DNA from 2 places in the Glaciecola sp. SC05 genome. Region 2 is predicted to be linked to the other one. Evidence: predicted binding sites of a transcription regulator. Region 2 holds the regulator's gene; the other holds the start of a gene.
The links. The regulator ArgR, encoded in region 2, controls arginine synthesis, uptake and breakdown. The targets are predictions, from matches to a motif close to ANTGAATANNTATTCANT.
Positions count from the first base shown of each region.

Region 1: argC (N-acetyl-gamma-glutamyl-phosphate reductase) is a predicted target of ArgR. The motif match lies at 2,929-2,946, and genes of this name have one in related genera.

Region 1 is NZ_JBGIYY010000004.1:150,955-155,173, forward strand. It holds gene AB9H30_RS05335 (ornithine carbamoyltransferase) at 1-807, opposite strand, end outside; gene argB (acetylglutamate kinase) at 821-1,642, opposite strand; gene argC (N-acetyl-gamma-glutamyl-phosphate reductase) at 1,639-2,661, opposite strand; gene AB9H30_RS05350 (methyl-accepting chemotaxis protein) at 3,087-4,219, shown strand, end outside.
Region 2 is NZ_JBGIYY010000016.1:71,708-75,926, forward strand. It holds gene AB9H30_RS14590 (diguanylate cyclase) at 1-190, shown strand, start outside; gene mdh (malate dehydrogenase) at 278-1,219, opposite strand; gene argR (transcriptional regulator ArgR) at 1,411-1,875, shown strand; gene rsmI (16S rRNA (cytidine(1402)-2'-O)-methyltransferase) at 1,879-2,724, opposite strand; gene AB9H30_RS14610 (penicillin-binding protein activator) at 2,859-4,219, shown strand, end outside.

The DNA.
Region 1 (4,219 bases), on a different contig from region 2:
CTCTAGATCCCTATGTGCTGGTTGGCAGTGCATAACGAAACTCGCCTGAACTGCTTCAACTAAACCGCGATTAACCTGATACGGCATAAACGCGTCTTTGATAGTTTGTAAGGGCGTTTCGTCGCCCATTGACAACCACGTGTCGGTATATATCACGTCGCAGCGCTTAAGGTCTTGCATATCGTTACTAAAGATAAGATTAACATTCTGGGCCTTTGCTAGAGCTTGAATGTCGCCAAGCAGTTTAGGGTCAATATCATGGCCGGCAGGGGTGATCACAACTTGATGACAACCCAACAATATGCCTAAGATTAGCAGCGAATGTGTGACATTGTTGCCATCGCCAACGTACGCCATTGTTTTACCAGCCACGGCACCTAAATGCTCATGCATAGTTATGTAGTCAGCTAAGGCCTGGCAAGGGTGATATTTGTCGCATAAGGCGTTGATAACCGGTATGTCGGCGCCATCAGCTAAACCATTTAAGGTTTCATGAGAATATACGCGGGCGACAATGGCATCGGCCCATTGGGAAATGTTCGCACCTACATCTACTGGGTCTTCGCGTTTCTTAAGCTCGGCGCCTTGACTGTCAACATACACCATGTGGCCACCAAGTTTATTGATGCCAATATCAAAACTCACGCGAGTTCGAAGGGAAGGTTTCTCAAAAATAGCCACCACCGACTGTCCCTCGAGGAGCTTGCCATACTTTTGAGGATGCTGCTTTAAATCTAGCGCAAATTGGAGCAATTTGTTTGCGTCTTCTTTGGTCCAATTAAGAAACGTGAGTAAGTCCTGATGCATGAAATATCCTGTTTTATTGCATGTGAGGGTTTGCGCCCGCTTCGGCGCGAGGAAAAATTTGTGTTCCAAAAACAGTATCGTTTTCAGTCATGGCACTTAAGTCATTCCAACTGCCAATCGTCACTGCAGAGCCAAGTAAGTCGGCTGAGTCTTGAGCAGCTAGCACTTTAACAATCATGCCGTCGGTGATGATTTTATCGTCAATCATTTGTTGAGCTTGCTTAGCGTTAAGTTGCGCGAGTTTGATTTTATCTGAATTAAGGACGCCACTAACATCAGACAATAGCAGTAACTTGGCATTTAACAACTGCGCAATACAAATAGCGGCATGGTCGGCATTCACATTGTACAAATTTCCGGTTTTGTCTGTGCCAATTGAGGCAACAATAGGCAGCATATTGTTGTTGAATAGTTGTTTCAACAGGGCAGCATCTTTTGCAATAGGTCTGCCAACAGCACCTAAGTGTTGACTCACCTGCACGCATTCGGCAATGTTGCCGTCGGCAAGGCTAATGCCGACCGACTTTAAGCCAATCGATGCGCTTCGTGCAACTAAGGTTTTGTTTAAATATCCACAAAGCACACCGGCAACCACTGGCATGTGACTAAATGGGGTGACTCGCAATCCATCTATTTTCTCGCTATGCATATTCAGTGCTTTTAGTTGAGCTTGAACTTGGTCTCCGCCGCCATGCACTAAAACCACCTGTTTACCACGTGATTGAAGGGCCTTAATCGCCGATAAAAGCGGGTGCTTATTACCGTCTACTGCCAATAATTCATCAAAAAAACGCCCACCGACTTTAATCACGATGATTGAGGTTTGTTCGCTCATGAAAACACCAATCCTGCAGTTTCTGGCAGCCCAAAGCGAATATTTGCGCATTGCACAGCCTGACTGGCAGCACCTTTCAATAAGTTATCGATGGCTGATGTCACCACAACACATTGTTTAGATGGATCGAACGCCCAATGTATATCGCAAAATGGAGTATGTGCCACCTGATCGACTTTTGGCCAATGCCCGCATAATCTGACGAGGGGTTTATCGGCATAGGCTTTTTCAAACGCTTGGTCTATATCAGACTTGCTAACATGTGTTTTGGCGAAGGCCGTAAGCGTAGCAAGAATGCCTCTTTTATAGGCACCTAGATGTGGGGTGAAAATAACGTTAGTACCCGCAAACTCCTCAATTTCTGGAGTATGCCGGTGGCCTAGCACGCCATAAGCCTGTAAGCTTACTTCATAAAAACTGGTGGTCATGGAGGCTTTTCGACCAGCACCGCTGACGCCGCTAACGGCATTTATGATTGGCATATGCTCTAGATTCAAAAGCTGCGCATTGAGCAGCGGTTTCAATGCGAGTAAGGAAGCAGTCGGATAGCAGCCCGGCACAGCAATAAGATTGCCTGCTTTGGCGATTTCGTCTGCATACCATTCGGCAAGACCGTATACACGCTTATTAAGCAAAGCCGGATACTCATGAGTAAAACCATAGTGCTCAGCAAACTCACCAGCATGGCTAAGCCTAAATGCGCCCGATAAATCAAATACAACGGTATTTGTAGTGCTCAGTGCCTGAGCCCAGTGATGGCTGACTTCATGGGGCAAGGCCATAAATATCACATCGTGCTGTTCGCCAATACTTTTCACCTGATCGTCTGACAATGTTTGCATCGTCAAACCGCCTATATGTGAAAGAGCGGGATGCACTTGCCCGATAGATTTGTTGGCATCATTGCTATTTGCCGAAACAAAGCAGCTTTTGAGTTCAAAATCAGGATGCGAGTATAGAATATTTAAAAGTTCAGCGCCGGTGTAGCCACTGGCACCCATTACACAAGTAGTAAGCATAAATTTCTTTAATTCAATATAAAAAAAGGAGTCTGACAACAGCCGACTTCGTGATGCTGACTGCTATCAAACTTTCTAGGCGTTACATAAGGGACTTTGCATATTTGCAAAGGTTAAACCTATCGTCGATAGGTGACTATGTAACATGTCTTGGGAGAGACCAATACCATTATTTTTCCTTTGTTGACTTTCGGTGTTTAAGCGCAAATCATCACTGTTTTTGACGTGTTATAAAGAATAATACACATAAAATAGATATGCAAATAAAATATATAAGTATTCATTAATTGTTTTAAAATTAGCATTTGAACTCAAGGAAGTGAAATAATATGCACTATCTTTTGCTTTCCAATTTTTTGGTATACCTCAAATTCTTTTCATGATTGCCGATAGATTAATTATTGACCTCATGTTTAGAAAAGAATATGGCTAACATAGACAATATTAAAGAGCATCAACAAACCCATGCGATGTTTCGGTATTTACTCATAGCACAACTGCTGCTCAGCGGTATTATTGGCTATATTACAGACACACTTGGTGTGGGTATGGCCTTAGGTCTATTGATTGTAGTTCCGGCTATCCTCTACGGAATCACTTCACCAAGCACAGCGATATCAAGGCATATTGTTGCGATGTCAACGCAATTAATGGCCGCTCTGCATATCCAACAGACGATGGGCATGACCGAAATGCACTTCCAAGTATTCGTTATTTTGGCATTCCTATCTTTCTTCCGAGATTGGAAGGTCATCATTACGGGTACCGTGGTCATTGCTGCACACCACATAGGTGGTTTTGCTGTGCAGCATATGGGTGGAGGGATAATAGTATTTGAAGACAGTGCGCCAAGTTTTACCATTTTATTGATTCATGCAACGTTTGCTATAGTGGAGTGCGCGGTGTTGACGTTTGTCGCGCACAAATCTCGTAAAGAAGCGGATGCGGCCGCACAATTAAAAATGACAATTGAAAATATGATTGGTCGAGATGGCCAAATTAATTTAAGTAACACGAATTTGCTCAATGAAGGACATCTTGCTAATTTCAATCAAATGATTGCTGCAGTTCAAGCGCTTGTACGTAAGGCGCATCATATAGGTGCTGAGCTAATATCTTTTGCTGACAAAGTTAAAAAATCATCTATCGATTTGGACGACACGGTAGATGCCCAGTATGAGCAAGTTAGCTCGATCTCCGCTGCGATGCGGGATATGACTCAAAGAATTCAGGAGGTTGCAGATTTATCTTTTGATGCGAATGAACATGCAGGTAGCGCAAGAGGCAAAACAGAAGATACGCGGACGGCGATAGTTGACAGCAAAAATAATATTAGTCAATTAAAGTCTACTTTGCAGACGACGTCTGAAGCAATCAGTGATTTGAGTCACAAATGCCAAAACATTTCACAAGTGATGCAGTCGATTAAAAGTGTTGCGGAGCAAACTAATTTACTTGCACTTAATGCCGCTATTGAATCTGCCCGTGCTGGCGAGCATGGCAGAGGTTTCGCGGTCGTGGCCGACGAAGTGCGTAATTTGGCGATAAAGTCTAAAGA
Region 2 (4,219 bases):
TCATCGCGCAATTGGGCTTCACAAACCACTATACAATGGCAAAATGATCGACCTGACGATTAGCTGTGGGGTTATTCGAGTTCAAAATGACTTTACGCTAGAAATGAAAGAACTGGTTACACTGGCTGATGAGCAGCTATATTTGAGCAAACGAAAAGGCCGAAATCAGGTGAATTCGAGCGTTGTCTAAGCTTATAGTATTGAGCATATAGAATAGGATTCGACATCCTTGTCGAAGCGCATATTCTTGGATGAAACTTGATCTGCCGGCTACAGATTATTTACCGTTAACAAACTCAACACCTAACTGAATATCACCGCGCAGGCCATCTAACATATCGTTCTTAGCTTTTTCTTCAAACGCGCTTAAAGCACCATATGATAAAATTTCTTCAACGCCGTTTTTACCCAATCTAACCGGGTGAGCAAAGAATGGCGCATCATCAGATCCGTCTACCTGCACATAGGTGTACTCAGTAACATCTTCGCCCTGCATTGCTTTTACTAGAGATAAACAAAAACGAGCAGCGGCTTGGCCCATAGACAATGTAGCAGAACCACCGCCAGCCTTTGCCTCAACGACCTCGGTTCCCGCATTTTGAATACGAGTAGTAAGGCTAGCAATTTCGTCATCTGTAAAGCTTACACCTGCAACTTGAGAAAGTAAGGGAAGGATCGTCGTGCCTGAGTGCCCACCGATGACCGGAACGTGAACCTCAGCGGTGCTCTTACCTTTAAGCTGAGCAACGAAAGTTTCAGAGCGGATCACATCTAGCGTGGTAACACCAAACAGTTTGTTTTTATCATAAACACCTTTTGCTTTCAGTGCTTCTGCGGCAATTGCAACGGTGGTATTCACAGGGTTAGTGATCACGCCAATGCAAGCTGTTGGACAATTATCTGCGCATGCATCAATTAAGTTTCTAACGATCCCAGCGTTAATATTGAATAAATCAGAACGGTCCATTCCTGGCTTTCTGGGGACACCGGCTGGAATTAATACGATATCGCAACCTGTTAACGCGCCTGCTAAATCATCTTTACCATAACCTTTTACATCAACATCGGTAGGAATGTGGCTAAGGTCAACAGCGACACCCGGTACTACGGGTGCAACGTCATATAAAGATAGTTCAGAACCTGCTGGTAACTGAGTTTTGAGTAGTAGTGACAATGCTTGTCCAATACCACCGGCAGCGCCTAATACGGCTACTTTCATGTTCAATCTCCTGTTTGAGGGTATTAAATTCGAGCGTGAGAATAATCTATATAGGGCGATATCTCAATCAAACAATAGTCTGATAGCTTTTTTAATCAATTTATTTATGTTAAGTGCTGCTCGAGATAAATTGATAATCAGCATCGCATATTGCACAATGCCAATCATGACTACTCAATGAATCCTATTGCATGACTTCAAATAAGCAAGACGCGCTAGTAAAAGCATTCCGCGAAATATTGACCACTGAAAGTTACGGCTCTCAAGGTGAAATTGTAAACGCTTTAAAATCCCTAGGCTTTGACAATATTAGTCAGTCAAAAGTATCTCGAATGCTCAGCAAATTTGGTGCAGTAAGAGCAAGAGATGCTCGCGGCGATATGGTCTATTGCTTGCCACCAGAGCTGGGGATGCCTACCGCCAAAAGCCCGCTTAAACAACTCGTATTGGATATTGTGCATAACAATGTAATGGTGATCATTCGCACCAGCCCAGGTGCAGCGCAACTTATCGCTCGTTTATTGGATTCACTGAGCCATACCGACGGCGTATTGGGCACAATTGCGGGAGACGACACCATTTTTATTGCGCCGGCTAATATTAATAAAATCGAAGATTTACGCCAGCGCGTTCAAGACCTTTTTGATAACGTCTAAGTGTTATTCAGGTGTTTTCAAAGATAAGCTCAATTCATACAACTGTTTTTTATTGACTGCATAGTGCTTCGCTACCGCAGCAGACGCTTGTTTAGGCGGCAGCAGAGGCAATAGGTCTTTGAGCAGACTAATGGCGGATTCTGGCAAGCCTGCTGCTTGCAAAGTCTTGCAATGCAGCATCAGTACAAATTCACCTTTTACATGGCCAGGATCTGCACTTAAGTAAGCCAACAAGGTATCGATGTTACCGGAAACATAGGTTTCAAATGTTTTGCTTAGTTCTTTTGCCAGTACATAATGAGTGTGCTCTGGCAGAGCTTCTTTACAAAGCTTTAGGGTATCTGTAATGCGCCTTGGTGCTTCATAAAATACGCAGGTATGCCCTGCTTGTGCTGCTTTGAGCAGTTGTTCTGTCTTAGCTTGCTGCTTAACCGGTAAGAATCCAAAAAATGTAAAGGTATCGGTTGGCAGTCCTGACGCGCTAAGCGCGGTGGTCAAAGCACAAGGTCCAGGCAGAGCAATAACATTTAGCCCTTCAGCTCTGCAGGTGTTTACAAATTCATATCCTGGATCGCTAATCAGGGGCGTGCCTGCGTCTGATATCAGCGCAATCGCCATCCCTTGTTTTAATTTTTCAATGAGCAGACCTGTGCGCTGATGTTCGTTATGAGCATGCATACTGATGGTGCGGGTAGATATTTGATAGTGCCCAAGCAATCTAGATGAATGCCGCGTATCTTCTGCAGCAATTAAATCAACTTGCTGCAGCACCTCTAAGGCTCTGGCACTTATATCAGAGAGATTGCCAATCGGCGTTGGCACGATATATAAGCATCCAGTTTGCAACATTTTCTTCACTCTTATAACAACAAAGCTGATATTCTACATGACCTTTGGTATAGAATCTGCGCTAGACGCTAGAAATTTATCCAGACCGCGATAAACTAGATAGGCACAGGCGATAGCGACAAGCAGGGGATGTTGTGAAAATTTATCGATTTATAGGGTTAGTTGTAATTGCTGCCAGCATCTGGGGCTGCTCCAGCACACCAACAGAAAAAAAACAGCAAGTTACTGTTATTCAGCCTGAAGCGAAAGAAAGTACCGAAAATACTTCAAGTGAAATCAGTACAGTTATGGCCGAATTTGCAAGCACTCAAAATGAACAAAATCTTCAGCAGTCATTAATTGCCTTAGCCGCTCAATACCAAGCGCAAAATCAGTGTGCATCATCAAATACCGTAATTAAGCATGCAATGCCGCTATTGAGCAGCGTTGAGCCGCTGGCAAAAGCCAATGTCATACGCAGCGAGTGTATAATTATACAAATTGAAAATCAGCAAGGTCCCTTGCAGCTAAACACAGACACCTCAGCGGTGTCTGTTCCCATCCCTGCTGCAGTTTCGCGTTTATTGGCTAATTGGCTAGGGGATATCGATGAAAGTACCTTAGATGACAGTTGGAGCGCGAGGCTAGCATTTACTCAGGCCTATTTACACAGCATGCAAGGAGACTATCAAACTGCACTAAATAGGCTTCTTAACACTTCTTCTGCTTCTGCCCTGTCAGAAGCCCTGTTACCAAAATTGAGTTTTGACTGGCTGAGCCGCTTAAACGTCACGCAAAGAAAGAGCATGATGGATGCTCACCCTAACTTGCTTAGATATCAAGCCCTGTTCAGTATCATTGAAGACCCCAGCATTAATGACACTCAACGCCAACAAAGGTTGCTTAGATTAATCGAGAATGCACAAACTAAGGGTGAATTTAATCGCTTACCGGAACAGCTTAGCCTGTTTTTATCGCTTGATGTCAATAAACAACAACAAACCGCCGTGCTTTTGCCATTGTCAGGAAGACTCGCTAGCCAAGGTGAAGCCATAAAGCAGGGAATGTTAGCAGCTTACTATCAACAGATGCTGAGCGCCTCTAACGATATGTCAGAGGGGCTGAGCACAGATGAATTCCCGACAAACAACCTTGTATTTATTGACACGGGCTCTGAAAACGAATTAACGGAGTCTATCAATCAAGAATCGATGCAAAATTACACAACCATCATCGGACCGCTTTTAAAATCGCACATTGAGGCAACGCAAGCCATTCTGCCTGTAGGCGCTTTGCGAATATATCTAAACCACTTAGACGGCAATAGCCTAAACGGCCTAACTAGCGAGCCAATTTCACAAGCATTAGTCAACTTCTTTGCATTGTCCCCAGAGCAAGAGGCTCAAGCGTTAGCGAGACAGATGTTTACCCAAGACATTAAACATCCAATACTGATCCACGATGACTCAGCTGTTACCCAACGCATGGCTGATGCATTTTTAGAGACATGGAAAAA